Azospirillum brasilense: one gene and its partner. The protein of the gene in region 1 binds, or shares a complex with, the protein of each later gene. Links are inferred from orthologs where the notes say so. Each region holds a gene or a part of one and is shown on either strand. Other genes may lie near its edges. The genes, in order: AMK58_RS12495 and accD.

The links.
Region 2: the proteins of AMK58_RS12495 (region 1) and accD are in contact, whole or in part, in a solved structure (PDB 8UXZ), measured with the Escherichia coli proteins. The link is inferred for Azospirillum brasilense from one-to-one orthologs.

The regions. Positions count from the first base shown.
Region 1 is NZ_CP012914.1:2,684,962-2,699,520, forward strand. Bases 4,691-7,550 are described here. They hold AMK58_RS12495 (acetyl-CoA carboxylase carboxyltransferase subunit alpha), read right to left. Parts: upstream 6,669-7,550; coding sequence 5,712-6,668; downstream 4,691-5,711. Other genes in these bases: AMK58_RS12480 (magnesium transporter CorA family protein), read left to right, coding at 4,691-4,798; AMK58_RS12485 (hypothetical protein), read right to left, coding at 4,814-5,074; AMK58_RS12490 (MAPEG family protein), read right to left, coding at 5,163-5,705; AMK58_RS12500 (DMT family transporter), read right to left, coding at 6,756-7,550. In the rest of the region: membrane protein insertase YidC, read left to right, coding at 1-42; yihA (ribosome biogenesis GTP-binding protein YihA/YsxC), read left to right, coding at 187-849; AMK58_RS12460 (cation:proton antiporter), read left to right, coding at 854-2,122; AMK58_RS12465 (hypothetical protein), read right to left, coding at 2,143-2,388; argB (acetylglutamate kinase), read left to right, coding at 2,558-3,457; AMK58_RS12475 (hypothetical protein), read left to right, coding at 3,483-3,800; more of AMK58_RS12480, read left to right, coding at 3,815-4,690; more of AMK58_RS12500, read right to left, coding at 7,551-7,670; aceB (malate synthase A), read right to left, coding at 7,880-9,484; AMK58_RS30390 (hypothetical protein), read right to left, coding at 9,666-10,025; AMK58_RS30395 (hypothetical protein), read right to left, coding at 10,030-10,545; site-specific tyrosine recombinase XerD, read right to left, coding at 10,681-11,691; AMK58_RS12515 (hypothetical protein), read right to left, coding at 11,688-13,583; AMK58_RS12520 (hypothetical protein), read right to left, coding at 13,720-13,935; AMK58_RS12525 (shikimate kinase), read left to right, coding at 14,125-14,559. UniProt on the Escherichia coli protein: Component of the acetyl coenzyme A carboxylase (ACC) complex. First, biotin carboxylase catalyzes the carboxylation of biotin on its carrier protein (BCCP) and then the CO(2) group is transferred by the carboxyltransferase to acetyl-CoA to form malonyl-CoA.
Region 2 is NZ_CP012914.1:334,458-349,083, forward strand. Bases 11,700-14,626 are described here. They hold accD (acetyl-CoA carboxylase, carboxyltransferase subunit beta), read left to right. Parts: upstream 11,700-12,636; coding sequence 12,637-13,617; downstream 13,618-14,626. Other genes in these bases: trpB (tryptophan synthase subunit beta), read left to right, coding at 11,700-11,722; trpA (tryptophan synthase subunit alpha), read left to right, coding at 11,719-12,573; AMK58_RS01645 (bifunctional folylpolyglutamate synthase/dihydrofolate synthase), read left to right, coding at 13,625-14,626. In the rest of the region: AMK58_RS01600 (response regulator), read left to right, coding at 1-18; AMK58_RS01605 (ATP-binding protein), read left to right, coding at 21-1,400; AMK58_RS01610 (NAD(P)/FAD-dependent oxidoreductase), read left to right, coding at 1,631-2,992; AMK58_RS01615 (sensor histidine kinase), read right to left, coding at 3,003-5,387; AMK58_RS01620 (ATP-binding protein), read right to left, coding at 5,475-9,098; AMK58_RS01625 (amino acid ABC transporter substrate-binding protein), read left to right, coding at 9,289-10,332; more of trpB, read left to right, coding at 10,505-11,699.

The DNA of each region.
Region 1 (14,559 bases):
CAGTGGATCATCATGCGGCAGGACGGTGTGAAGGTGACCTGAGGGACCGTTCCACCTGATACCCGGCCTCCCTGACTTCAGGGCATTGACCGCCGGCAAGCGCCTCCCTTGACGGGCGTTTGCCGGCGGTTATGTTTTGGGCCGGTCACGATCATCCGTACCCCGTGTCTTTCGAAAGCGCCGTCCATGACCTCTTCCAGCAGCTCCCCGATCTCCGGTTTCGACGAGGAGGCCCTGGAAGCGGGGCGGCTTCTGTTCGCCAAGGAATGCGATTTCATCTGGGGCGCCCAGACGGCGGAGCAGTTGCCGGAGGCCGACCTGCCGGAGGTCGCCTTCGCCGGCCGCTCCAACGTCGGCAAGTCCAGCCTCGTCAACGCGCTGACCGGGCGCAAGACGCTGGCCCGCACCTCCAACACGCCGGGCCGCACCCAGCAGCTCAACTTCTTCAACCTCGGCAACCGGCTGAAGCTGGTCGATATGCCCGGCTACGGCTACGCCAAGGAATCGAAGGAGAAGATCGAGATCTGGAACGACATGGTCCGCCGCTTCCTGCGCGGCCGCGTCACGCTGCGCCGGGCGCTGGTGCTGGTCGATTCGCGCCACGGGCTGAAGCCCAACGACGAGGAGATCATGACGATGCTCGATCAGGCGGCGGTGCCCTACGTCGTCGTCCTGACCAAGTCGGACAAGGTGCGGTCGCAGGAACTGGCCGAGGTGAGCAAGCGCACCGTGGCGGCCATCAAGAAACACCCCGCCGCCTTCCCGGAGATTCACGCCACCAGCGCCGAGAAGGGCCAGGGCATCGCGGAGCTGCGGGCCAGCCTCGCCCAGCTCGCCAGCCTGGGATGACCCGATGCCCGTCGAGCTGACGCCGGCGCTGCTGTTCCTCATCCAGGCCATCCTGCTGATCGCCGGCCCGTTCCTGCTGTGGCGGCTGTCCGGCCTGAAGCATGTGGCTCCGATGGTGGTCATCCAGATCCTGTTCGGGATCGCGCTCGGTCCGTCGGTTCTTGGAAACGCCGCCCCGGAACTCTGGCAACCGCTGTTCGCCAGGGAGTCGCTGGCGCCGCTCTCCGGGCTGGCTCTGCTCGCCGTGGTCTTCTTCGCCTTCCTGACCGGGCTGCATCTCGATCTGGAGGAGTTCAAGGGGCGCGGGCGCGCCTTCGTCGGGATCAGCCTGTCGAGCATGCTGGTGCCGACCCTGCTCGGCGGGGCGCTCGGCTGGTGGATCGTCGGCGCCTTTCCCGAGATGGCCGGGCCGAAGGCCGACCCGCTGCTGTTCGCCGCGGGGTTCGGCATCTGCGTCGGGGTGACCGCCCTGCCGGTGCTGGGCGCCATCCTGCGCGAGATGGGGCTGATCGGCGAGCGGGTCGGCCGGCTGGCGCTGGGCTACGCGGCGGTCAACGACGCGCTGCTGTGGCTTCTCATCACTGCCGTTCTGGCCCTGGCGGCGGGGGGAAGCGGCGGCTTCGCCGGAGTGGCATGGATCGCCGTCCTGGGCTTCGCCTATCTCGCCGCGACGGCGCTGTTTGCCCGCCCCCTGGTGACCCGGCTGATGAACCGCATCGCCCCGGACGGCGACGTCGGCGACATGGTGGTGGTGGTCACCTGCGCCGCCCTGCTCGGCTCCGCCGCGGTGACGGAGCTGATCGGGCTGCACTACATCCTGGGTGCCTTCGTCGCCGGCACGGTCATGCCGCGACGGCTGGCGGCGGCAATCCTGGACCGGCTGGAGCATTTCGCCACGCTGATCCTGCTGCCCTTCTTCTTCACCCTGACCGGTCTGAAGGTGAATCTCGACCTCGCCGCCTCGGCGCAATGGTGGGTCTTCGCGCTGGCGACGGTGGCGACCATCCTCGGCAAGGTCCTGGGCACCGCCCTGCCCGCCCGGCTGTCGGGCGAGAGCGCCGCCGATTCCTGGCGGCTCGGCACGCTGATGTCCTGCAAGGGGCTGATGGAGGTCATCGTCCTGACCATCCTGCTGGAGGCCGGGGTGCTGTCGGAGGCCTGCTTCTCCGCCATGGTGCTGATGGCGGTGGTGGTCACCGCGCTGACCCAGCCGATGACCCTGCTGGCCGGGCGGATCGCCGGCCGCCGGGCGGGCCACGCCGGCGCGTCCTGACCCGTCTCAGCCGGGCTTCCTCAGCCGGGCTTGCGCACATTCCCGGTCACCACCGGATCGGCGCCCGGCCCCTCGGAATCCAGCCTGCCCGACCCGGCCTTGCCGTCCCCGCGGGCCTGCTCCTTCAGCGCCTTGTTGGCCTCCGTCACCTCCTGGGCGTCGGGCGAGCCGTAAATCTCCTCGGCCCGCCGGGCGGTCTCCTCCATCTCGGCCTTGTGGGCCTCGGTGAAGGGGTTGCGCGGGGTCGGCATGATGCGGTCGTTCATGACCGGGTCCTTGAGCGGTTCGTCCTGCTTTGGCGAACCGCCGGGCGCGGCAAGGGTTCCCGAACGCGGCGCCCGCCTGAAAAAGCCCCCTAGGCACCCCCCGCGCTTTCCGTTAAAGAGTCGACCGACTCTCACCCGACTGGCCCACCCCGACGAACGGCTCCATCCCGTGCAGAACACGACCCGCGACGAGTGGCTCGCCAAGGCCCGCACCCTGTCCGAAGCCCTGCCCTACATGCGCCGCTACGCCGGGCGCACCTTCGTCATCAAGTACGGCGGCCACGCCATGGGTGACGACAGCCTGGCGGAGAAGTTCGCCCGCGACATCGTCCTGCTGAAGCAGGTCGGCATCAACCCCGTGGTCGTGCACGGCGGCGGCCCGCAGATCGGCCAGATGCTGCAGCGGCTGGCCATCAAGTCCAGCTTCATCGACGGCCTGCGCGTCACCGACAAGGAGACGGTCGAGGTGGTCGAGATGGTGCTGGCCGGCTCCATCAACAAGCAGATCGTCGCCGCCATCAACAACGCGGGCGGCCGCGCCGTCGGCCTGTCGGGCAAGGACGGCAGCCTGATCACCGCGCGCAAGCTGCGCCGCACCCAGCGCGATCCGGACAGCAACATCGAGAAGGTGCTGGACCTCGGCTTCGTCGGCGAGCCGTATCAGGTGAACCCGCAGATCCTCACGTCGCTGGCCCAGTCGGACATCATCCCGGTCATCGCCCCGATCGGCTTCGACCGCAACGGCGACACCTACAACATCAACGCCGACACCGCGGCGGGCGCCGTCGCCTCGGCGCTGGGCGCCACCCGCTTCTTCCTGCTGACCGACGTCGCCGGCGTTCTGGACAAGAACAAGGAGCTGGTGCCGCGCATGTCGCTGGATCAGGCGCGCGCCGCCATCGCCGACGGCACCGCGACCGGCGGCATGATCCCGAAGATCGAGACCTGCATCGACGCCGTCGAGCAGGGCGTGGACGCCGCCGTCATCCTGGACGGCCGGGTGCCGCACGCCCTGCTGCTGGAGATCTTCACCGAGGGCGGGGCCGGCACGCTGATCGGCCGCGAGTAACTAGGTCAAGCGAGGGGGACCGGCCATGTCCGACGTGCGCAAGGACCTGCTCCGCCAGATGAAGGCCATCCGCGAACGGATGGACCCGAAGCTGTTGGAGCGCGCCAAGCTGTCGGTCTTCGGCAAGGTCCCCTACGACCGCGACTCGGCGAAGGAAGCCGTCGGGCATTTCCTCGACTCCAAGGACGACGGCGGGGCCTTCCGGCGCAAGCTGGAGGCCGCGCTGCGCCAGGACGGCGCGCCCGTTGACCTTCCGGAAGGGGACGCCGCCGCCGATGACGCCGATGGCCCCGCTGGGCCACCCCAGCCGCGCAAGCCGCGCCGCTTCGGCCGTCTCCTCTAAGGCGGGCCGCCGCCATGCTCCACGTCTTCGCCTGCGACGGTGACCGGCTGCGCTGGGCCCGCGAGGCCGAGGGCGTCCGCACCCCCTTGCCCACCGAGGCCGTCTGGCTCGACCTGCAGAACCCGACACCGGAGGAGCTGGCCCGCGCCGAGGCGCTGATGGGCATCAAACTGCCGACTCGGGAGCAGATGGCGGAAATCGAGGAATCGAGCCGCTTGCGCATCACCCCCGGCGCCGTGCACATGACCGCGCTCGTCCTGGTCTGGGCCGACACCGACCAGCCGCGCATCGTGCCGGTCAGCTTCGTCCTGGCCGGCGGGCGACTCGCCACCATCCACGCCGTCGACCCTCAGCCCTTCCTGGCCTTCCGCCGTCGCGTCACCCGCAGCGGCGGCGCGGAGCTGACGGCCGAGGCGGTCCTCGCTGCCCTGCTGGATGGTGTGGTGGAGCGCACCGCCGCCGTCCTGCGCCGTGTCGGGCTGGAACTGGACACCATGGGCAGCCGCGCCTTCCGCGGGCGCGCCCTGCCGGTCAAGGGGGAGCGGCGGGACGACACCCGCACGCTGAAGCGCATCGGCCACACCGGGCACCTGATCGGCAAGGCCCATGTCAGCCTGTCCACGCTCAACCGCCTGCTGACCTTTCTGGCCCGCGGCGAGGGCTGGACCCCGGCCAAGCGGACCCGGCGCTGGGCGCGCGCCGCCCTGCAGGACGTGACGGGGCTCGGCGAGTACGCCCAGTTCCTGTCGGGCAAGGTCAGCCTGCTGCTGGACACCACGCTGGGGCGCATCAACGTGGAGCAGAACGAGATCATCAAGATCGTTTCGATCCTGACGGTCACCCTGTTTCCGCCGACCCTGGTCGCCAGCATCTACGGCATGAACTTCGTGACCATGCCGGAGAAGAACTGGACCTTCGGCTATCCGCTGGCGGTGATGCTGATGATCCTGTCGGCGACGCTGCCGATGATCTACTTCAAGCGGCGGCGCTGGCTCTAGGGACTGTTCCGGTGGTCAGCCGAGGCTGGAAGGCGCCGCTTCCGTCACCCGCGCCTCGCCCAGCTTCTCCCGCGTTTCGGAGAACTGCCTGCGGACCTCGATCCATTCCTTGAGAATTTTCCCAAGCGCGAAGACGAGCAGGCCGTGCGCGGTGGTGATCTCCACGCCGATCAGGTCCTCCAGCATGGTGTCGAACAGCTCCAGCAACGCGGTCAGCAGAAGGATCGCGGACAGGACGATCTGAAGCAGCGAAGGGCAGCGGACAAGGAGCGTCATCGGTTTCACCGGCAATCGGACGGCATACGGCGAAATCTATGACACAAGCCGGAGGCGTTGGGGAGCGGGGTTGCGGCCGCTCCGCGTCTTAAACGATGGCGAGCACCAGCGCCCAGCCGAGCACGACGAGGTTGACGGTCAGCGTGACCGCCATGCCCGGCGCCCGCACATAGGGATGGATCAGGTAGCCCGCCCAGAACAGCAGGCGGCCCAGCACGAACAGCGCAGTCGCCAGCCGGGCGAAGCCCAGGTCGGGCAGTGGCATCTGCGCCACCAGCGCCGCCAGAGCGGGCAGGAAGATCAGCGTCTGCTCCACCGTGTTGGTCAGCACGCGCTGGCTGACCCGGTAGAAGCGCGACTCGGCGTCGTCGATGGGATTCAGGGCGACGGAGCGGGCGCGGGCGACCAGCACCCCGCCCACCGTCAGGAACAGCAGCAGCGCGGGCCAGAGGGCGAGCCGCCCCCAGAAGGCCATGCGCGTGCCCGGATCGGCGATGCCGGGCGGCGGCGCGAACAGCGGCGGCAGCAGCCACAGGGCCAGCAGCGCCACGACCACCGCGGCGAGGTTGACGGTGGCCGCCAAGCGCAGAAGACGGGTCTTGGAGGGACGGGTCTCCGGTGCGGCGGCCATGGAGTCTTACCCCAGGCCTTTCTGGCCCATGTCGAGGAACTTCTGGCGGCGCTGGGCGCGGATCGCCGCGCCGTCCAGCCCGTCGAGATCGCCCAGCGACTCCTCGATGGCGTCGCCGAGGGCCTTGACGGTCTCCGCCGGGTCGCGGTGGGCGCCGCCGATCGGCTCGCTCACCACCCGGTCGATGACACCAAGTTCCTTGAGGTCGTGGCTGATCAGGCGCAGCGCGACGGCGGCCTCGCCGGCCATGTCGGGATTGCGCCACAGGATCGACGCGCAGCCCTCCGGCGAGATGACGGAGTAGATGGCGTGCTCCAGCATCAGCACCCGGTCGGCGGTCGCGATGGCGATGGCGCCGCCGGACCCGCCCTCGCCGATCACCGCAGCCACCATGGGCACGGTCAGGCGCAGGCAGCGCTCGATGCTCTTGGCGATGGCCTCGGCCTGACCGCGCTCCTCCGCCTGGACGCCGGGGAAGGCGCCGGCGGTGTCGACCAGCGAGACGACCGGCAGATTGAACCGGTCGGCGAGGTCCATCAGGCGCTGGGCCTTGCGGTAGCCCTCGGGCTTGGCCATGCCGAAGTTGTGGCGCACGCGCGTTTCCGTGTCGTGGCCCTTCTCCTGCCCGATCACCACGACCGAACGGCCGCGGAAGCGGCCCAGCCCGCCGATGACCGCACGGTCTTCGGCGAAGCCACGGTCGCCGGCCAGCGGCGTGAAGTCGTCGATCAGCCCCTTCACATAGTCCAGACAGTGCGGACGGTTGGGGTGGCGGGCCACCTGCACCTTCTGCGCCGGGGTGAGCTTCGCGTAGGTCTGCCGGAGGAGCTTGTCGACCTTGGTCTGCAGCTTCGTCACTTCGTCGGCGATGTTGATGTCGCCGGCGTTGGTCAGGTGGCGCAGTTCCTCGATCTTGCCTTCAAGCTCGGCGATCGGCTTTTCGAATTCCAGGAAGGTTTGCATGCCGGAAGGATCACGGACCGAATAGGATAGGACGCGGACGTCGCGGACCGGCCTTGGTACCACGGTGCGCGGCGGCGATGCCACAGCTTATCGCGCGAATCGCCGGCCAAAACTGACCAGAAGCACGCCCAGGACGATCACCGCCGCCCCGCCCCACACCCAGGGGGAATAGCGCTCGCCGAACAGCAGCGTCCCGGTGCCCAGCCCGACGGAGGTCGCCACGTAGCCGATCTGGCTGAGATAGACCGGCCCGGCGACCACCTGGAGCCGGAAATACAGCACGTAGGTCAGCGCCGTCACCGCGATCTGGAGCAGGGCCAGTCCGGGCGCGAGCCCCAGCGCCGGCAACTCCGCCACCGCCCCGGTGCCGAGCAGCGCCAGCAGGACCCAGCCCGCCCCGCCCAGCATGGTGCCGGCGGCCAGCGCCACCGGCTGCCCGCCCGGCGGCCACGCCATCGTGCGGTAGACGTTGCCCGCCGCGACCGACAGCGGCATGACGAAGGCCAGTGCCATCCAACCCGCCAGATCGGGCGAGGGCAGGCTGCCGCGCGGCCCGACGATCATCAGCGCGCCGACGAATCCGAGCAGAATGCCCGCCACCCGACCGCGGTCGGGCGTCTCGATCCGCACCGCCACGGCCATCAGCAGCGTCAGGATCGGCGGCAGCGTGTAGACCACCGCCGACAGCCCGGCCCCCAGCCAAGGCATGACGAAGAACAGCACCACGTTGGGCAGCGCCATGGACAGCAGCCCCGACACCGCGAAATAGCGGAGATACCGCCCGGTCAGGGGCATCGGTTGCCGTTTGAAACGCGCCAGCCCGGCCAGGATCACCCCGGCACCCAGCATCATGGAAAACGCCCAGGGCAGCGGCGGCACGCCGGCCGCCTGCGCGATCTTGGTGACCGGAAAGATTACCCCGATCAAACCGCCGACCAGAAGCAGCAGCGCGAGCGACTCGGCCCCGCGCGACGGCGGCGGAACGGTGGAGGGTGTGGACACGGGGACGAAACCTCTGGCTCGGGACGCGGGCAGGCCAGCGAACATGGCGAAGCCCCCGCCTTTTGCCAAGGAGGTTGGGCATGTTGGAAAAGCGCGTCGCGAGTGTTGCCCCCACCCCGGCCCTCCCCCTCTTCGAGGGAGAGGATGCCTTACGCGGAGTGGCGGCAGTCCCCTCCACCTCGTAGAGGGGGAGGGTTAGGGAGGGGGCATTACGCCCCCTGCGCGACGATGCGGTCGTAGGCCGGCAGGGTCAGGAAATCCACGAAGTCGTCGCGCTCCAAGAGGTCGCGCAGCATCACCGCGGCGTCCTCGTACAGACCCCGCTCGAAGGCGCGGTCGCCGACGCGGGTCTTCCAGGCGGCCAGCTCCTCGGCGATGGTCTCGTCCACCAGCTCCATGGTCACCGGGCGCCCGTCGTCCAGCGTGGCGCGATGGTGGACCCATTGCCAGAGCTGGGTGCGGCTGATCTCCGCGGTGGCGGCGTCCTCCATCAGGTTGAACAGCGGCACGCAACCGGTGCCGCGCAGCCACGACTCCAGATAGCCGATGGCGACGGCCACGTTGTTGCGCAGGCCGTGCTCGGTCTTTGGCCCCTCCGGCACGGCCAGCAGGTCGGCGGCGGTCACGCTGACGTCGGCCCGCTTGCGGTCGATCTGGTTGGGCTTGCGCATGTAGGCGTCGAAGACCTCCCGCGCGACGGGGACGAGGCCGGGATGGGCAACCCAGGTGCCGTCATGGCCGTTGGACACCTCCCGCTCCTTGTCGGCGCGGACCTTGGAGAAGGCGGTCTCGTTGGCCGCGGGGTCGTCCTTCACCGGGATGTAGGCGGCCATGCCGCCGATGGCCGGGGCGCCGCGGCGGTGGCAGGTCTTGACCGCCAGCAGACTGTAGGACTGCAGGAAGGGCGTCGCCATCGTCACCTCCGCCCGGTCGGGCAGGACGGCGGCGGGGTCGTTGCGGAAGGTCTTGATGAAGCTGAAGATGTAGTCCCAGCGCCCGCAATTCAGCCCGGCGGAATGGTCGCGCAGCTCGTAGAGGATCTCGTCCATCTCGAAGGCGGCCAGGATGGTTTCCACCAGCACCGTGGCCTTGATCGAGCCGTGCGGGATCTTCAGATAATCCTCGGCGACCGAGAACACCTCGTTCCACAGCCGCGCCTCGAAATGGCTTTCCAGCTTCGGCAGGTAGAAGTAGGGGCCGGAGCCGTGGGCCAGCAGCTCCCGCGCGTTGTGGAAGGCGTAGAGGGCGAAGTCGAACAGCGCGCCCGACACCGGTTCGCCGTCGAGCCGGACGTGCTTCTCCGCCAGATGCCAGCCGCGCGGGCGGACCGTCAGGACGGCGGTCCTGTCGTTCAGCCGGTACTTCTTCCCCGACACGGGATCGTCGAAGGCGATCGTCCGCCGCACGGCGTCGCGCAGGTTGACCTGCCCGTCGATCAGGTTGCTCCAGGACGGGCAGCTCGAATCCTCAAAATCCGCCATGAAGACCTTCGCGCCGGAATTCAGCGCGTTGATGATCATCTTGCGGTCCACCGGCCCGGTGATCTCCACCCGGCGGTCAAGCAGGTCGTGCGGCAGCGGCGCGATGGTCCAGTCGGCCTCGCGGATGGCCCGGGTTTCCGGCAGGAAGTCCGGCGTGTGGCCCTGCTCGATCAGCGCCCGCCGCTTGGTCCGCACGTCGAGCAGGCGCAGCCGCTCCGACCCGAACCGCCCTTCCAGCTCCGCCAGGAAGGCCAGCGCCTCCGGCGTCAGGATCGCCTCGAAGCCCGGGTTGATCGGACCCAGGATCTCAAGCCCGGAGATGGTCGTGGCCATGCGGTTCCTCCAATCTGCGCTTATGCTTGCGCATTTCAAGTCAATCAGAACATCGCCCAAAAAATTAGTCAAATTGGCCCAGAACAAACAGCCCAAGTAACCAATTAGAACACTTTTTAGCGATTTAATACTCTAGACACTTTGGTCTTTAGGCCGTAATAAGGCACAAACTCTGAGTATTTTACTTTTTTTTCAGCTCCGAAATCACTGAATCAATCGCTTTATCTGCGCCCTTTGCGCTTCTTCTAGCCGCCACATACAGCTTGTTCATTTTTCTATAATAGTTTATTTTATCTGTATTAAGGTCCTTCAAGGAAAGGTCACTAAAGCTATCTATGACGTCACCATTTTCATCGACTATTTCGATGTAAATATCGAAATCATCTCCGAATTCTAATGAAACCCGGTATATTCTTATGCTAAAAGCTCCAAGTTGCGCAAAAAATCTAGAATCTGATCCATCATCATACCACAATAGAGAGCTATCTGCAGTTTTTACATCAAGAAGATCGACAAGCTCAGCAAATTTTTCTTCAGACATCTTATTACTCCACTGGCGACTTGAGCTCGACTAAAATTTTGTGCATTTTATCTGCATGCTCAGAAAGCACCTTGTTCATCTTTGATACACTCCCAGGTTTTTTTCCACCCTCTAACGCTCTCTCTAAATTTGCTTCCATTTCAGATAGTTTTTCAATCGCGTTCTGCACAGCCCCCTGATTTTCAGGAGATAGTTTAGAATGCGTATGCCGGACGGTTATCAGCATACGTTTAAGGGCAGAGTATCGATCTAATATTATCTCCCACGAACCAGTTTTATGGAGTCGACGTATTTCGTCAATGACCGCAATAGCGGCAGAAACATCCGACAAAGAATTTAGCTTAACTATGCTCTCTTTTACTTGATTTGCAGCAGACTCTGCCTGTTTTGCTGCTGATTTTGCCTTACGAATACCTATAATTGTAATACCAAATCCAAATAAAGATATAACCAAACCAACTACACTAGATAAATCTCCTAAGAACCAGTCGTTGAAGGCAAGCCTTAGCGTCTCAGTCATCTATTTAGTTCCGAAAGCCAACCATCAAGCGTTCAGCCAAAGGTTGCTCTTTAAGCGTTTCATCATTCGGCCAAACACGCATAGCCGTACGAAGAAACCCGAATACATCATTTTCAGAGAAAATAAAATAAGAATCTATCTTATTTTTCGCCGGGCCAGCGGGTGATGCTCGTGCACGACCTGCTTCAGCCGTTCCGACACCACATGGGTGTAGATCTGGGTGGTGGCGATGTCGGCGTGGCCCAGCATCTTCTGGACCGAGCGCAGGTCCGCCCCGCGGTCGAGCAGATGGGTGGCGAAGGCGTGGCGCAGGACGTGGGGGCTGACCTTCTCCGGGTCGATGTTCGACTCGATGGCCAGTTCCTTCAAAAGCTGGGCGAAGCGCTGGCGCGTCAGATGACCGTTGGCGGAACTGCGCGACGGGAAGAGGAAGGCGACCGGTCCGTTCTCGCGCCCGGCCAGGATGAAGTGGCTCCGCCAGGGCAGATAGGCGCCCAGCGCGGCGGAGGCCGGTTCGGACAGCGGCACCATGCGCTCCTTCCCGCCCTTGCCGCGCACGATCAGCCCGCGCCCGTCGCGCAGGATGGCGGCCATCGGCAGGCCGACCAGCTCCGACACGCGCAGGCCGGTGGCATAGAGCACCTCCAGCAGGGCGACCAGCCGCAGCCCCTCCGGCCCGCCGCGGGTCTGGGCGGAGTCGATCATGCGGGTGACCTCCTCCACCGTCAGGATCTTGGGCAGCGGGCGGCCCTGCTTGGGGCTGTCCAGCGCCGAGGCCGGGTCGTCCGCCCGCCGCCCTTCCGACACTAGGAAACGGTAGAACTGGCGCATCGCCGACAGGCGGCGGGCCAGTGTGCGCGGCGCCGGCTTCTGCCCGCCCTCCACATACTGGAAGGCGAGGTAAGCACGCAGATCCTCCGTCCCCGCCTTCTCCAGCGGCTGCCCGCGCTGGGCCAGCCAGAGGGCGAGGTCGGCGAGGTCGCGCTCGTAGGCCACGCGGGTGTTGAGCGCGGCGCCGCGCTCCGCCGTCAGCATGTCCAGGAAGGCGTCGACATGGGGCGAGGCCGCGATCGGGCGTGGTTTGCAGGGGCGCCCGCGCCGCTTCGGCTGGGCTTTCGGCAGGGGTGTTTTGGGCATGGGACTCATCCGGCCAGGGCCGCGGCGGCTTCACGGGCGACGGCGCGGGCATCGCTGTCCAGACCCACGGCGCGCAGGGCCCCGACCACACGCGCCACCACCGCGGGCGGCGTGCCCGCCGGCCCGGCGTTGCCGAGCAGCAGAAGCGCGGCCAGCGCCGTCTCGCCGACGCGCCGGTCGGCGGAGGCCTCGGCCAGCCGCTGCCACAAAGCTGGGTCGGCGGTGGGGGGACGGGCGCCCGCGGGCATGGAGGCTGTCTCTTCGGGGTCGCTGATCCGGCGCCACGCCTCCTCCGGAATGGCGAGGCCCATCGCCTGGAGCAGGGCCAGTTGCCCGGCGACGCGGGCGCGGGCCTCCGGATCGGCGCCGCGCAGCGATTCGTCCAGCCAGCCGGCGAGACCCAGTGCCCCGCCGCCCGGCGGCGGACCGAGCGCGATGACGGCGAGCGGCCACAGCCGCGCCACCTCCGCCGTGGGACGGCTGCGCAGGGCGAGATCGTGCCAGCGCTTGCCCTTGTCGGGCCGGCCCAGCGCGAAGCAGAGCCGCGCCGCGGCGGGGGCCAGGGCGGCGGCGTCCGGGGTCGGCGACAGGGTGTCGAGCATGTCGGCCACCACCGCCCCCACCGGCCCGGCCAGCATCGGCGGGTCGAGAAGCTCCAGCGCCAGCCCGGCCAACTCCACCCGCCGCCCACCGGCTATGGCGGCGAGCATGGCCTGCTGCACCAGCGCGCGGGTGCGGGCGGTACGGTCTCGCGCCACGGCGTCCTTCAGCCGCAGCAGCTCATCACCCTTGGCCGGGGCGGCGCGGTATGCCTCCGCCAGCCGCCGGGAATCGAGGAAGAGGGCGGTGGCGGCGCGCTCCGCCGCGGTCACGCGGGTCGCCGGGTCGGTACCATTGTTGGACGCCACCGCGGCCAGCCGCGCCGGGTCGGTCAGGGACAGCACGTCCGGCGGCAGCCCGGCCTGGAGCGTCCGCAAGGCGGCCAGGGTCAGCGGGCTGGGGTCCTTCAGGCTGCGCGGCCGGACCGCCGGGCCGCCGGCCATCGCCTCGGCCACCCGCAGGAAATCGGGATCGCCGCCCGGCTGCTCGCGCAGCATGTCGAAGGCGATGTCGTCACCCGCTGGACCAGAGCCGGCTTCCATCGACGCACCCCCGCCGATCCGCCCGGCGCGCAGGCGGCAGAACAATTCCACGCGTTGCCAATAGGGGCCGGCGAAGGGCTTGGCGCGCTCCGTCGCGGCGGCGCAGTCCAGCGGGCCGGCGAGCAGTTCGGCATCGGTCAGGGCGCGGGCGGCGGCCTCGTCGGCCGTCATCGCCTCGGGCAGCAGCGCGGCGAGGTCGGCGGCCCCGCGCGGGTCGCCCATGGCCGCCAGCTTTTCCACCCGCAGGGCGCCGAAACGGCGCGCCGGCTCGGGCTCGCCCGGAGCGGCGGCGGGCGAGCCGCGGCTGAGCAGCAGCCGGCGCTGCAACTCCTTCACGGCGGGCGACGGGGTGAGGGTGGGCAGTTCCGGCAGCAGGGCCAACACCTCGGCGCGCGGGATACCGCGCCAGGGGTCGCCGCCCAGCCCGGCGGCTCCCGCCAGAGGGCCGGCGCCGTCGGGGTCCAGCGGCCCCAGCGTCTCCACCGCGATGGCCGAGGGCGGCGCCACGGTGGGCACCACCTCGAAGGACGGCGTGCGGCCCGATGGAAGCAAGGGCAGCGGGGCGGCGGACGGCCCTGGCGAGGACGGCCATGGCGACGCCAGCGGATCGTCCAGGACCCGTCCGACCCCGGATTCGACGTCGGGGACGGCCATCCTTTCCGGAGGCGGAAACAGGCGGATCGGCGGCCCGGAGGGTACGGCCTGGGTATAGGCCTGGGCCAGCGCCGGCGTCGCCACTCCCATCAGGGTGCCGGACACAGCCAGCGCCAGGGGTGCCAACCCGAGAGAAGCGGCGGCAAATATGGAAACGGCGCCGGCACCGGCCCTTCCGCCCCGTGACGGAGCGGCGAACCGGCGGCGGCGCCCAGCGGCGTCCCCGGCGGCGTCCCCGGCGTCAGCGGGGGAACCGCTCATCCGGAATGACCTTTTCCACCGTCTTGGACGGTGCCGGCATGTCCCAGGAGGCAAGGAAGGCCATGCCACCCCCGATGACGAAGAGGAACAGGACGAAAAGAATGGAAATAACGCGGCTCATGGCGATCGGAGTCGTGTTTCTGTGGAAGGAACGGCGGCGCTGTATCACGGTCGGCGTCTGTGCGGCTTGGGACAAGGGTGCGCTTTCATGCTAATCATCGCACACCGTCCGCACCGCTGGCCCGATGGCCGATGAACGCTGGACGTACCACTTTAGCCACGGGGGCTCCGCTGCGCAACATGCGCAGGCCCCTGCGACCGAATCGAACACCCGCCCTCCGGAACCGCATCAGGCCGGAACAGCATCAGGAAAGTCCACAGCACCATGACCGCCCGCCTTCCATCGCAGGGACAGCCGCCGGACCCGTCGAAGACCCTTCCGAGGACGGTGGTGCTGGTCGGCCTGATGGGCGCGGGGAAGAGCGCAATCGGCCGGCGGCTGGCCGCGCGGCTGCACCTGCCCTTCACCGACGCCGACACCGAGATCGAGACGGCGGCGGGCTGCTCCATCGCGGAGATCTTCGCCCGTGACGGCGAGGCGGTGTTCCGCTCGGTGGAGCGGCGGATCATCACCCGGCTGCTGACCGAACAGCCGGTGCACATCCTGGCGACCGGCGGCGGCGCCTTCATGGACCCGGAGACGCGCGCGGCCATCCGCGCCCACGGCCTGTCGATCTGGCTGCGCGCCGAGCTGGACGTTCTGCTGGCCCGTACGGCGCGGCGCACCCACCGCCCGCTGCTGAACGCCGGCGACCCGAAG
Region 2 (14,626 bases), 2.3 Mb from region 1 along the record:
GCGGTGACGGGGGCGTGAAGATGGAGACCGCCCGCAAGAGCCGCCTGCTGGTGGCCCGGCGCTGGCTGCCGGACAGCATTGCCTCGCGGCTGGTGCTGACCGTGGTGCTGGCGCTTCTGCTGACCCAGGCGGTCAGCGCGCTGGTCTATCTGACCGACCGCCCTCCGGGACCGCCGGCTCACAGCATGCGCGTCCTCGTCCAGCGTGTGACGGCCATCGTCCAGCTCGTGGAGAGCACCCCGCCGCCGGAGCGGCGGCGGCTGGTCAAGGCGATCGACGACCCCGTGCTGCGGGTGGACTGGAATCCCGAGACTCCGCGCTTCGCCAACCAGCGCGAAGGCTTTCCCTTCGACCGGCTGCGCCGGGCCATCCGCGGCGAGCTGGACGATCCCGAGCGCGCCGTGGTGGTCGAGGTCCGGCGGGAGCGCCCCATGCCCGGCCCCTTCCCGGTGGACGAGCATCGCTGGGGCGCCGACGTCCGGCTGTCGGTGGGGCTGAAGGACGGGTCCTGGCTGACCTTCGTCGGCGGCGACCCGCTGGAGGGGCCGTTCCGGCTGCTGCGCTTCGCGCTGTGGATGGCCGGCATCGTCGGGGCGGTGGCTCTGGTCTCGGTCTGGACGGCGCGCCGCATGACCGCCCCCATCGCGCGCTTCGCCGACGCGGCGGAGCGGCTGGGCGTGGACGGCGAGGCGCCGCCTTTGCCGGAAGCCGGCCCCCAGGAGCTGCGCGCCGCCACCCGCGCCTTCAACCGGATGCAGGCGCGTCTGGCCCGCTTCGTCGCCGACCGCACGCAGATGCTGGCGGCGATGAGCCACGACCTGCGCACGCCGCTGACCCGCCTGCGCCTGCGCGCCGAACTGGTCGAGGACCCGGAGATGCAGCGCAAGATGCTCGCCGACCTCGACGAGATGGCGGCGATGATCAACGCCACGCTGGCCTTCGCCCGCGACGACGCCAAGCACGAGCCGCGCGGCCCGCTCGACCTCGCCGACCTGCTGCAGAGCCTGTGCGACGACCGGGCGGACGCCGGGCACGCGGCGGCCTACGAGGGGCCGGCGCACGCGACGGTGGACGGGCGCCCGGTGGCTCTGCGCCGCGCCTTTGCCAACCTGATGGACAACGCCATCGCCTATGGCGGCGGCTTCACCGTGCGCTTGCGGCCCGTGGATGGGGAATTGCGGGTGGAGATCGAGGACGGCGGTCCCGGCATTCCGGAGGCGGAGTTCGAGAAGGTCTTCGCCCCCTTCTACCGGCTGGAGCGCTCGCGCTCCCGCGACACCGGCGGGGTGGGGCTGGGTCTGGCCACCGCCCGCACGGTGGTGCGCGGCCATGGCGGCGACATCGCGCTGTCCAACCGCCCGGAAGGTGGGCTGCGGGTGACGGTGACCCTGCCGCGGTGATGGCAGGGTGCGTCAAAGCCCTCGCCCCTCCGGGGAGAGGGTTGGGTGAGGGGGCGTCCGAAGGGCGGAAACGCAGCCTCATTGCAGAGCCTTTCCGGCCTGCGGCCGCCCCCTCATCCTGACCTTCTCCCCAGCCTTCTCTCCAGGGGGGAGAAGGGATTATGCACCGCAACATCGGCGGCGCATCGGCGTTTAACGGTGCAGGATCAACGTCACCGGAGGTTGCCGCCGTGCCGCAGATCGACCGCACCCCCTCGCCCGTGGACCTCCGCCCCCATGTCGTGATCGTCGGGGCGGGGTTCGGCGGGCTGGCCTGCGCGGAGGCCCTGGGCGGGACGAACATCCGCGTCACCATCATCGACCGCAACAACTATCACCTGTTCGTGCCGCTGCTCTATCAGGTGGCGACCGCCGCCCTGTCGCCCGCCGACATCGCCGAGCCGATCCGCCGCATCGTCAGCCGCCACCCCAACATCGACGTGGTGATGGGCGAGGTGACCGGGGTCGACCGTACGGCCAAGCGGGTGGAACTGGCCGACGGCAGCTTCGTCCCCTACGACCGGCTGGTGCTGGCGACCGGCTCCTCCTACAGCTATTTCGGGCACGACGACTGGGCGGAGATCGCCCCCGGCCTGAAGACCATCGAGAACGCCCGGCGGATCCGCGCCCGGCTGCTGATGAATTTCGAGCAGGCGGAGATGAGCGAGGACCCGGCCCGGCAGAAGGCGCTGATGACCACCATCGTGGTCGGCGGCGGTCCCACCGGCGTGGAGATGGCCGGGGCGGTGGCCGAACTGGCCCGCTTTACGTTGGCCCGCGACTTCCGCCGCATCGACCCGCGCACCGCCCGCGTCCTGCTGGTCGAGGCCGGGCCGCGCATCCTGTCCACCTTCCCGGAAGACCTCGGCCAATACGCCCGCCGCAAGCTGGAGGAGCTGGGCGTCGTCGTGCTGACCGGACAGGCGGTGGAGAGCATCACGCCGGAGGGCGCCACGGTCGGCGGGCGCTTCATCCCGGCGGGGGCCATCGTGTGGGGCGCCGGGGTCAAGGCCTCGCCCGCCGGCTCCTGGCTGGGGGTGGAGACCGACCGCAGCGGGCGCATCCCGGTCGACGCCGACATGGCGGTGCCGGGCGTGCCCGACGTCTACGCGCTGGGCGACACGGCGGCGCTGGCCGGCGACGACGGCAAGCCGCTGCCCGGTCTGGCCCAGGTCGCCAAGCAGCAGGGCGAGCATCTCGGCGGCGGGTTGGAGGCCAGCCTGCTGCGCGGTCAGCCGCTGGAACCCTTCCGCTTCCGCAACCGCGGCAACACCGCCATCGTCGGGCGCAGCGCCGCCGTCTTCGATTTCGGAACGCGCAAGCTGAAGGGCTGGTTCGCCTGGGTGCTGTGGGCGATCATCCACGTCTATCTGCTGGTGAATTTCCAGAAGCGGATGCTGGTCACCATGCAGTGGCTGTGGCGCTGGGCCACCTACCAGCGCGGCGCGCGGCTGATCACCACCGACCGCCCGGTGTCGGTCGCGGAATCCGTCACCTCGCCGCATGGCGGGAGCGCCGAACCCTTCCGGGACGTGAGGCGCGGCCAGGGCTGACGGCTTCGGATCAGGAGGGCTTTGGACCGGAGGCGGGGGGAAGCGGCAGGACGCAGCGGAAGCGGGTGCCGTGGCCCGGCCACTCCTCGACCTCCAGCCGCCCGCCGTGCAGCTCCATGACGTTGCGGACCAGCGACAGGCCGAGCGCCGCGGCGCCGCGCGGGTCGTTGCGGTCGTAGCGCGAGGGCAGGGCGGCCTCGCCCGGCCCGGCGCCGCTGCCCACGGTCAGCACGATGGTCCCGGCGGTCCGTTCCCCGGACAGCAGGATGCGGCGGTCCGCCGGCGGGTGGCGGATGGCGCCGACGACCAGGGTGAACAGCGCCTGCTTGAGCCGCCGGGCGTCGCCCTCCGCCTCGCCCAGCGACGACGGGGCGGCGAGGTCGAGGCGCAGCCCCTCGCGCCGCGCCCATTCGCGGGTCAGCTCGCCCACCGTCTCCAGCAGGTCGGGCACGTCCACGACGGCGCGGTCCAGCGTGGTCACCCCGGCCCCCAGGCTGGTCATGTCGACGACGTCGTCGATCAGCTCCAGCAGCCGCTCGCCCGCGTTGAGGACGCCCTTCACATACTCGATCTGGCGCGGGTTCAGCTCCCCGAAATACTGGTTCGCCAGCACCTCGGCGAAGCCGATGATGCCGTTCAGCGGGTTGCGCAGATGGTGCGAGACGTTGGCGATGAACTCGCTCTTCAACTGGTCGGCGGCCTCCAGCGCGGCGTTGGAGGCGCGCAACGCCTGCTCCAGCCGGGCGCTGTCGGTGACGTCGAGATAGCTGTTCAGCACCGCCCCGTCGGGCAGCGGCAGGGTCGAGAACTCGACCACCGACCCGTCGGCCCGCTCCAGCCGACCCGAGCGCACGGCGCGTTCCAGCGTCGCGCCGATCATCTCGTCCTTCAGGCTGTCCCAGTCGCCGCCATTCTCCAGGAAGGGCCGCATCCGCTCGAACAGGCCGGAGATGTGCGGCTCGCCCAGCAGGTCCTCGTCGTCGAGGTCCCAGACGCGCGCGAAGGCCGGGTTGGACAGCTTCAGCCGCCCGTCGCCGCCGAACACCGCGATGCCCTCGGCCAGATTGTCCAGCGTCTCCTGCTGCACGGCGATCAGCGTGTTGTAGGAGGATTCCAGGGCCAGCGTGTTGGTCACGTCCTCCAGGATCTGCATCAGCCCGCCCAGCGGGTGCGGGGCGGCGAGGCTGCGCAGAGTCGTGCCGTCCGGCAGGTGCATCAGCTCCTCGACCGGCTCCAGCAGGCGGGTGTAGCGGCTCAGCCGCTCGCGCTTGTAGCTCTGGTAGTCGGCGTATTCGGGCAGGCGGCGGCGGGTGCGCAGCTCCTCCAGGATCTCGCCGTGGGTGGGCTGGCTGCGCAGCCACGACTCCTCCAGGTCCCACAGCCGGGCGTAGGCCTGGTTGAAGAAGGTCAGCCGCGTGTCGGCGCCAAAGATGGCGATGGCCGCGCCCAGCCGCTCCAGCACCTCGCCGTGGGCGGCGAGGTGGCGGCTCAGCTCGCCGCGCAACTCTTCCACCGCCGTGACGTCCAGCGCGTAGCCGACGACCAGCGTGCCGCCGCCGTCCGGGGCGGGCAGGGGGGCCTCGGTGACCTCCAGCAGGCGCCGCTCGGCGCCGATGACGGCGGAAACCCGCTCCGACTGGGCGACCCCGCTGCGAAGCGCGCGTTGCGCCAGGGCGCGCCCGGCGTCGCTCAGCTCCTTGCCGCTGTCCGGCACGGCGGCAGGGTCGGAATCCACGGCACGGGCGTAGGCGCGGTTGCACCAGGACAGCGTCTGCCCGGCGCCGCGCAGCCACACCGGCAGCGGCAGGGCGTCCACCGCCGCGCGCAGCTCGGCCAGCGCCGATTCGGCGTCGTGCCGTCCGCGGGTCAGTCCCTCCTGTTCGGCGCAACGGTCGGTGATGTCCTCCAGCCAGACGACGTTCTGATGCCCGGCGTTCTGATGCCCGGCGGCCCGCCGCCCGTTCAGCAACAGGCGCCGTCCGCTGCGGGTCGTCGCCTCGATTCGGAAGTCCTCGCCCCCACCGCGCAGGCGGCGGACGGCCTCGGCGACTCGGGGGGCGTCGCTGTCGGCGAAGGCGCTCGCGATGTCCTGGCCCGGCTCCGTCCCCAGAAATCCGGCGCAGCCCGGCGCCGCGCTGACGGCGCCTTCGGCGTTCCAGGCGCACCAGGGATGGGGGGATGCGGCCAGCAGGGCCTCCAGACGCGCCACGTCGGCCGCCAGCCGGTCGCTGCGGCGGCGCTCCTTGCCGGTCCAGAACAGCCCGCCGAATCCGGCGGCGCCGAGGACACCGGCAAAGCCCAGCACAGCCGGCGAGCCGGAGGGCCCGGCCATCAGGCCGACTCCCACCGCCAGCCCCAGCGCGGCAAAGGCGTATGATCGGGTCAGGACACTCACGCGGGTGAGACTAGTCCACGCCTCCCGGCGGAGCAAGGCGGGCCGGGGGTGGTGCCACTTTCGGGGTGGTGCGGCCCTTTCTCCCAGCTACACCGCCTCCCCGATCCGCAGGGCGCGGATCGCCGCTTCGACCGCCGGGAAGGCGGTGCGCACCGCCGTCAGGGCGTGCCCGGTCCCGTCCGGATCGCCGCGATGGGCGGCGAGTTCCAGGGCGGACGCGGCGCGGCCCAGCCGGTTGGCCCCCGCCGTGCGCGCCGCCCCGGCCAGCGTGTGGGCGGTGCCGCGGACGGCCTCCAGGTCGCTCCGTTCCAGGGCGGCGGCGGCCTCGTCCAGCAGCGGGCGGGTGGTTTCCAGGAAGAAATCCAGCATGTCCAGCGACGCCGCGTCGAGCCCGCCGAAGGTGGTGCGGACATGGTCGAGGTCCAGCGTCTGCTCCGCCGTCCCGGCGGGCTCCGCCGCGGGTGGATCGTCGGGAGCCGCGACGCTGCCCTCGCCCAGCGCCCGGTTCAGGGCGGCGGCGAGCTGCTTCAGGGTCACCGGCTTGGCGATGTAGTCGTCCATGCCCGCGTCGGTGCAGCGCTCCATCTCCCCGGCCAGGGCGTTGGCGGTCATGGCGATGATGGCGGTGCGAGGACGCGGATCGGGTGCCAATTTGAAGACTGATTCAGCGCTGCGGATCTGGCGCGACAGCTCGTAGCCGTCCATGCGCGGCATGTGGCAGTCGGTGATCAGAAGCCGGTAGGGCCGTGACCGCCAGGCGGTCAGCGCCTCCAGCCCGTCGCCGCTAAGGTCGGCCTCGAAGCCGAGCTGGCGGAGCTGGCGCAGGATCACCTGCTGGTTCGTCGGGTGGTCCTCCGCCACCAGGATGATCGGCGGGGGCGCGGCCGCATCGGGGTCCGCCATGTCGAGGGCCGCCATGTCGAGGGCTGGCGGACTGTCCTCCGTCACGGGAAGCGGGGAGACGGCGCGTCCGGCCAGGGCGGTCAGGCGGCGGAACAGGGCATCGCGGCGGATCGGGCGGCCGAGATGGTCGTGGCGCGGCGGTTGTCCAGCGGGCGTTGCACCGTCCTCGCCGCTTTCCGGCGGGCAGTCGCCGGGCTGCTCCCGCCCGTCGATCAGATGCAGGGTCGGGGGAGGGCGGACCCCGGCGGCGGCGATGCGGGCCAGAACCGCCGGCGCCGACAGCCGCGGGTTGGGCGCGCCGGGCGCGTCGTCCGGATGGTGCTCCAGCAGGCCGTCGGAGAGGACCAGCAGGTCGGCGTCGGCCATTGTCAGCAGTTCCACCGCCTCGTCCGCCGTCGTGGCGTCGGCGACGGCGGCCCGCTTGTCCTCCAGCGCGCGGATCAGGACGGCGCGCTGCACCGGGTCCGGCTCGGCCACGATGATCGACAGGCCGGTCAGGTCGGTGTCGTCGCCGGGCACCGTTCGCGGATCGCCCGCCAGCAGATCGACCGTGAACCAGAAGGTGGCGCCGCAGCCCGGGGCCGATTCGACCCCGATGCGCCCTCCCATCATCTCGACGAGGCGGGCGCAGATGGCCAGCCCCAGCCCGGTGCCGCCGAAGCGGCGGGTGGTCGAGCTGTCGGCCTGGCTGAAGGGCTGGAACAGGCGGGCCTGCCCGGCGGCGCTGATGCCGATGCCGGTGTCCTCCACCGAGAAGCGCAGGCGCAGCCGGTCCGACCCGGCGTCGGACGGCTCCAGCCGGGTGCGCAGGACGACCCGGCCCGCGTCGGTGAACTTGATGGCGTTGCCGGTCAGGTTGAACAGGATCTGGCGCAGCCGTCCGGGATCGCCGCGCACCGCCGCCGGCACCTTGCGGTCGAGGTCGCAGACGAGAAGCAGCGCTTTCTGGTGGGCCTGCGGAGCCAGCAGCTCCGCCACCCCCTCCACCAGTTCGCGCGGGTCGAGGTCCATCTCGTCGAGGTCGAGCTTGCCCGCCTCGATCTTGGACAGGTCCAGGATGTCGTCGATGATCCGCAGCAGCGCCGTCGCGCTGTCGCGCACGGTGGTGACGAGTTCGGTCTGCTCCGCGTCCAGCGGGCTCAGGGCGATCAGCTCCAGCATGCCCAGCACGCCGTTCATCGGGGTGCGGATCTCGTGGCTCATGGTCGCCAGGAACTCCGACTTGGACCGGGCGGCGACCTCCGCCTGGTCCTTGGCGTGGCGCAGGTCCTCTTCGGCGCGCTTGCGGCCGGTGATGTCGTAGCTCCAGGCGAGGATCGCCGGTTCCCCCTCGAACTCCGTGCGCTGAAGCGTCTGAAGCGCCCAGACGCGGCTGCCGTCGGGCCGGTCGACCGCCACCTCGACGTCGCGGGCGACCAGCCCGGGGCCCTCCTGCGGGAGGGCACGTCCCTGCAGGGTGGCGCCGGGCAGGGCCAGCGCGTGGCGGCGCCCGACAAAGGCGTCCGGCGGCAGCCCGGCCAGTTCAGCGGCGCGGGCGTTGGCGAAGGCCACGGAGCCGTCGGGACGCCCGATCGATACGCCGACCGGACTCTGCTCCAGGATCGCGCGCAGGCGGCGCTCGCTGTCCGACAGGGCGTGTTCGCGCGAACGGATGGTGGCGACGAAATAGTGCAGGGCGCGCGCCATGTCGGCGATCTCGTCCTGCCCATGGGTGGGGATGGCGACGGACCGCCCGGCGGCCGACGCGGCCATGGCCGTCTGCAGCCCACGCAGCCGCCGCACCACGTTGCGGTGGATGTAGAGGAAGATGCCGAGGGCACCGAGGATGGACACCACGGCCATCGCCAGGATGGCGTTCTTGCCGTCGCGGATCACCCGCTCGAACTCGCCGGAGCGGGCGGCGATGTCCTGCTCGATGGCCAGGAAATGGTCCGACACCGCGCCGACCAGCCGGTCGGAGACGTTCTGGTTGCGTGCGATGGAGCCTTTGATGGCGCGGGCCAAGCCGATTTCGGTCAGGCGGCTGTTGAACAGGTTGTGTTCCCCAAGCCCCAGCGCCTCCAGCTCCCGGTACAGCGGCTCCAGGTCGAAGGCGGCGCCGGAGGGCAAAGCGGCCACGACCTCCGCCGCGCGGTCCATCGCGGCGCGGTAGTCCTGCCGCAGCCGGTCCACCCGCGCCTCGTGGTCGGCGCGGGAGGCGGCGAGCATCAGCAGGATGGCGTGCTGGGCCTCCGCCGTCCACAGGTCGATTCGCCGTTCGACGTCCCGGGCCTCCCCCCACTCCTCCAGGGTCCTGGGGGTGGTGGTTTTGTCCCGCAGCGCTTCCTCGGCGTTGCGGACGCGTTCGGCCAGATGCATCAGGCGGCCGACCAGCCCACCCGTCTCCGCGGCGGCGGCGAGCTGGCGCTCCACCTGGGTGTTCAGGGTCATCAGGTTGGCGATCAGCTCGTTCTTGCGGCGCTGCAGCTCGACCACGTCGGCCACGTCGGTGCCGCGGTCGCGCAGCCGGGTCATCAGGTCTTCCAGCAGGGCGATCTGATCGCTCAGCCGGGCCATCACCGATTCGCGCACCGACTGGCTCTGCACTGCCACCAGGGCCGGGGCGTTGGCGGCCAGCGTGCCGCTCTGCTGGGCCAGTTGGGAAGCGTTGACGAGGCCCGGCACCTTGGCCGTGGCGATCTGCTCGAACCCCTCATGGAAGCGGCCGAAGAGTGAGACGGCCACCACGCCGGTGGCGGCGGTCAGGCCGGCGATCACGGTCAGACCCGCCAGGATGCGAAACGCCACGCCCAGCCGGGGAAGCCGCATGCCCGTCCCTCGATTTTTGTCGTCCGCTTGAGATAACACGGGCAATCGACCGGGCGCAATTCACACCCCCGCGCCGCGATCGGACGCTGGGCAAGCGGGTGCCCGGCGGGCTTGACCCGCGCCGGTTGCCGGACCAATGCTGACCGCCGGTGGCAAAGGTGCCGGCGGCAAAGAGGGATGGTCGATGGGCTTGGTCCGGTCTTTCGCGCGCGCCGCGGTGGTTGCCGCGGTTCTGGCGGCGGCGCTGGCCGCGCCATCCGGCGGTCCGCGGGCCGAAACCATGGAGGATGTGCGGGAGCGCGGGCTGCTGCGTTGCGGCGTCTCGTCCAGCGGGGCCGGTCTGGCGGCGGTGGACGACAACGGCAACTGGCGCGGCTTCTTCGTGGACATGTGCCGGGCGCTGGCTGCCGCCGTCGCCGGCAAGGCCGACCGCGTGGAGTTTGTCGAGACCAACTCCGAGAACCGCTTCGCCATCCTGCGCAACGGCGAGGTGGACGTGGTGATGGAGGGGACGACCTGGACCCTGCAGCGCGACGCCACCTTCGGCATCGATTTCCCGGCGGTCTACCTGTTCGACGGCCAGGGGTTCATCGCGCACCGCGCCCAGGGCATCGCCCGCCTGTCCGACCTGCCGCCCGGCGCCTCGGTCTGCGTGATCGAGCAGACCACGACCCTGCGCAACCTGGAGGATTGGATGGCCCGCACCGGCCTGCGCTTCCGCCTGAAGCCGGTGCGCTCGACCGAGGGGGCGCTGTCGGCTTTCTTCAACCATCACTGCGACCTCTACACCAGCGACCGCATCGGCCTGCACGCCCAGCGCCTGCTGAAGGCCCCCGAGCGCGAGGACTATGTCATCCTGCCGGAGGCGATCTCCAAGGAGCCGTTGGGGCCGATGGTCCGTCCGGACGAGCGGCGGTGGTTCGACGTCGTGCGCTGGGTGTTCCTGGCCACCGTCCTGGCCGAGGAGAAGGGCATCACCACCGCCAACGCCGCCCGCCTGAAGGAGGAGGCCCAGGACCCGGAGGTGCGCCGCTTCCTCGGGGCCACCGCCGGGGTCGGCTGGGGGCTGGGGCTGGACGACGGCTGGGCCTTCCGCGTGGTCACGCAGGTCGGGAACTACGGCGAGATCTTCGACCGCCATCTGGGCGCCGCCTCGCCGCTGGGCATCGACCGCGGGATGAACGGGCTGTGGATGAACGGCGGCCTGCACTACGCCCCGCCGCTGGGAGGATGAGGGCGGCGGCGCTCTGCCATGCCGCCCCGCCGGATTGCCTTCGCGCCGGCTTTTCCCATCTTGTGGGCATGTTCGGCGAAAGGTTCGGCGAACGCTTCAAATCCGGGCGATCCGCCGCTATGGTGGCGCCTTCCGGGCGCCGCGCGGCCCGCTTCAGGCAGTTTCCCAGGCCATGACCAGACCCAACACCTACCGTTCCGGTCCCGACGAGCGCGGGCATTTCGGCATCTATGGCGGACGCTTCGTCGCCGAGACGCTGATGCCCCTGATCCTTGAGGTGGAGAAAGCCTACCGCGAGGCCCGGGCCGATCCCGCCTTCGAGGGCGCGATCCGCGAGCAGCTCAAGCAATATGTCGGCCGCCCGAACCCGCTCTACTACGCCGAACGCCTGACGGAGAAGCTCGGCGGCGCGAAGATCTACTTCAAGCGCGAGGAGCTGAACCACACCGGCGCGCACAAGATCAACAACTGCATCGGCCAGATCCTGCTCGCCCGCCGCATGGGCAAGAAGCGGATCATCGCCGAGACGGGCGCCGGCCAGCACGGTGTGGCGACCGCCACGGTCTGCGCGCTGTTCGACATGCCCTGCGTCATCTACATGGGCGAGACCGACATCGCCCGCCAGCAGCCCAACGTCTTCCGCATGAAGCTGCTGGGGGCCGAGGTGGTCCCGGTGACCTCCGGCGCGCGGACGCTGAAGGACGCGATGAACGAGGCGCTGCGCGACTGGGTCACCAACGTCGCCGACACCTACTACCTGATCGGCACGGCCGCCGGCCCGCACCCGTACCCCGCCATGGTCCGCGACTTCCAGTCGGTGATCGGCGACGAGGTGCGCGTGCAGATGCAGGAGCTGGAGGGCCGTCTTCCGGACAGCCTCGTCGCCTGCGTCGGCGGCGGCTCCAACGCCATCGGCCTGTTCCATCCCTTCCTCGACGATCCGTCGGTGCAGATGGTCGCGGTCGAGGCCGCCGGCCACGGCATCGACAAGGGGCCGCTGGCCCACGCCGCCTCGATCACCGGCGGGCGCCCCGGCGTCCTGCACGGCAACCGCACCTACCTGCTGCAGGACGAGGACGGGCAGATCCTGGAAGGCCATTCCATCTCCGCCGGCCTGGACTATCCGGGCGTCGGACCGGAGCATTCCTGGCTGCACGACATCGGGCGCGTCGAGTATGTCTCGGCCACCGACCAGGAGACGCTGGACGCCTTCCAGCTCTGCGCCCGCACCGAGGGCATCATCCCCGCGCTGGAATCGGCGCACGCGCTGGCGGAGATCGTGAAGCGCGCCCCGAAACTGCCCAAGGACCACCTGATGGTGCTCTGCCTGTCGGGCCGCGGCGACAAGGACATCTTCTCCGTCGCCCAGCATCTGGGAGTGAAGCTGTGAGCGCCCTCAACGACAAGTCCGTTGACAATGGCCGCATCGCCCGGCGGTTCGCCGCGCTGAAGGCGGAGGGCCGCGCCGGCCTCGTCACCTTCATCACCGCGGGCGACCCGGACCTGGAGACCTGCCGCGCCGTCCTGCACGGCCTGCCCGCCGCGGGCGCCGATCTGATCGAGCTGGGGCTGCCCTTCTCCGACCCGATGGCCGACGGCCCGGCGATCCAGGCGGCCAGCCTGCGCGCGCTCCACGCCGGGACGACGGCGCGCAAGACGCTGGACCTCGTGCGCGGCTTCCGTGAAACGGACGCCGACACGCCGGTGATCCTGATGGGCTATTACAACCCGATCCACGCCTATGGGGTGGACCGCTTCCTGGCCGACGCCATCGAGGCCGGGGTGGACGGGCTGATCGTCGTCGACCTGCCACCCGAAGAGGACGAGGAGCTGTGCATCCCGGCGCTGAAGGCCGGGGTGAACTTCATCCGCCTGGCGACGCCGACCACCGACGACAAGCGCCTGCCGGCGGTTCTCCAGAACACCTCGGGCTTCGTCTATTACGTGTCGATCGCCGGCATCACCGGTGCTGCCAGCGCCGACAACGCCGCGGTGGGCGCCGCGGTGGAGCGGCTGAAGCGCCACACCGACCTGCCGGTGGCGGTCGGCTTCGGCATCAAGACGCCGGAGCAGGCGGCCGAGGTCGCCCGCGTCGCCGACGCGGCGGTGGTCGGCTCGGCCATCGTCACGCGGCTCGCCGGCGGGCTGGACGCGGACGGCAAGGCCCGTCCGGGTCTGGCCGAGGATGTGCTGGGCTTCGTCCGGGAACTGGCCGGCGGCGTGCGCGGCGCGCGCGTCTGAGTGCGTCGGGCCTAGATCGCCGGGCTGCGAGCGCCGGCTGAGCGGGATATCAGGAAGAATGCGATGAACTGGCTTACCAACTACGTCCGCCCCAAGATCCGCGCCCTCTATGCCCGCAAGGAGGTTCCCGACAACCTCTGGCACAAGTGCCCGAGCTGCGAGGCGATGCTCTTCCACCGCGATCTGGAGGAGAACCTCAACGTCTGCCAGCATTGCGGCTTCCACATGCGGCTAGACCCGATCAAGCGGCTGGCCTCGATGTTCGACGAGGGCGACTACCAGTCGGTCGAGCTGCCGAAGTCGGTGGTCGATCCGCTGAAGTTCCGCGACCAGAAGCGCTACACCGACCGCCTGAAGGAGGCCCAGACCAAGACGGGCCGGCATGACGCCATCGTCGTCGGCTCCGGCCTGATCGGCGGGCAGCCGGCGGTCGTCGCGGCCTTCGACTTCGGCTTCATGGGCGGCTCGATGGGCATCGCGGTGGGCGAGGGCATCCTGGCCGCCGCCCGCACCGCCATCGCCCAGAAGGCGGCGCTGATCGTCGTCCCGGCCTCGGGCGGGGCGCGCATGCAGGAAGGCATCCTGTCGCTGATGCAGATGCCGCGCACCACGATCGCGGTGGAGATGGTCAAGGAAGCCGGCCTGCCCTACATCGTGGTGCTGACCGACCCGACGACCGGCGGTGTTACCGCCTCCTTCGCGATGATCGGCGACATCCACATCGCCGAGAAGGGCGCGCAGATCGGCTTCGCCGGCGCCCGCGTGATCGAGAGCACGATCCGCGAGACCCTGCCGGAGGGCTTCCAGCGCTCCGAATACCTGCAGGAGCACGGCATGGTGGACATGGTCGTCCATCGCCGCGACCTGCGCCCGACCCTGTCGCGCGTCCTGACCCTGCTGATGCAGCCGGTCCTGGCCGTGGCGCCGGAAGCGCTGCCGGCCACGGCCGTCCAGGCGGAGGAGCCGCGTAGCCAGGCGGAGGCCGCCGACGAGACGCCGGCCCAGGCCGGCGCCGAGAGGACCGGCTCCGAGCAGCCGGCCTGATCCCGCCATGCCGCTCGCTGAGTCGCTCGCCGATCCGGTTCTCGACCGGCTGAAGGGGCTGCACCCCAAGGTCATCGACCTGTCGCTGGACCGCGTGCACCGGCTGCTCGCCGCGCTGGACCATCCGGAGCGGCGCCTGCCGCCGGTGGTCCATGTGGCGGGCACCAACGGCAAGGGCTCCACGCTCGCCTTCCTGCGGGCGATGCTGGAGGCTGCGGGGCTGCGGGTGCATGTCTACACCTCGCCGCACCTCGTGCGCTTCCACGAGCGCATCCGGCTGGCCGGCTCGCTGATCGACGACGACCGGCTGGCCGCCCTGCTGGAGGAATGCGAGGCGGCGAACGGCGGCGGGCCGATCACCTTCTTCGAGGTGACGACGGTCGCCGCCCTGCTCGCCTTCGCGCGGGAGCCGGCGGACGTGGTGCTGCTGGAAACCGGGCTGGGCGGACGGCTGGACGCCACCAACGTGGTGGACCGCCCGGCGGTCACCGCCATCACGCGCATCTCCTACGACCACCGCCAGTTCCTCGGCGACACGCTGGAGGCCATCGCGGGCGAGAAGGCCGGCATCTTCAAGCCGGGCGTCCCCGCCGTGATCTTCCCGCAGCCCGCGGAGGAGGCGGCCCGCACCCTGGCCATCCGCGCCGAGACGGTGGGCGCGCCGGTTCCCGGCTGGTCGGTCACCCCGACCGCGGGCGGTTTCCGCTTCGAAAGCGACCGCCGCCGCATCGAGCTGCCGCTGCCGGGGCTGGCCGGAGCGCACCAGATCCTCAACGCCGGGGTGGCGCTGGCCTGCCTGGACCATTTGCCGGTCAAGGTCGACGACGCGGCGGTGCGCCGCGGCCTCGCCGCCGTGCACTGGCCCGCCCGCCTGCAACGGCTGACCCGCGGCCCCCTGGCCGAGGCCTTGCCCGCCGGCTGGGACCTGTGGCTGGACGGCGGCCACAACGACTCGGCGGGCGAGGTTCTGGCCGTCCAGGCCGCACGCTGGGCGGAGGAGGAGCCGCAA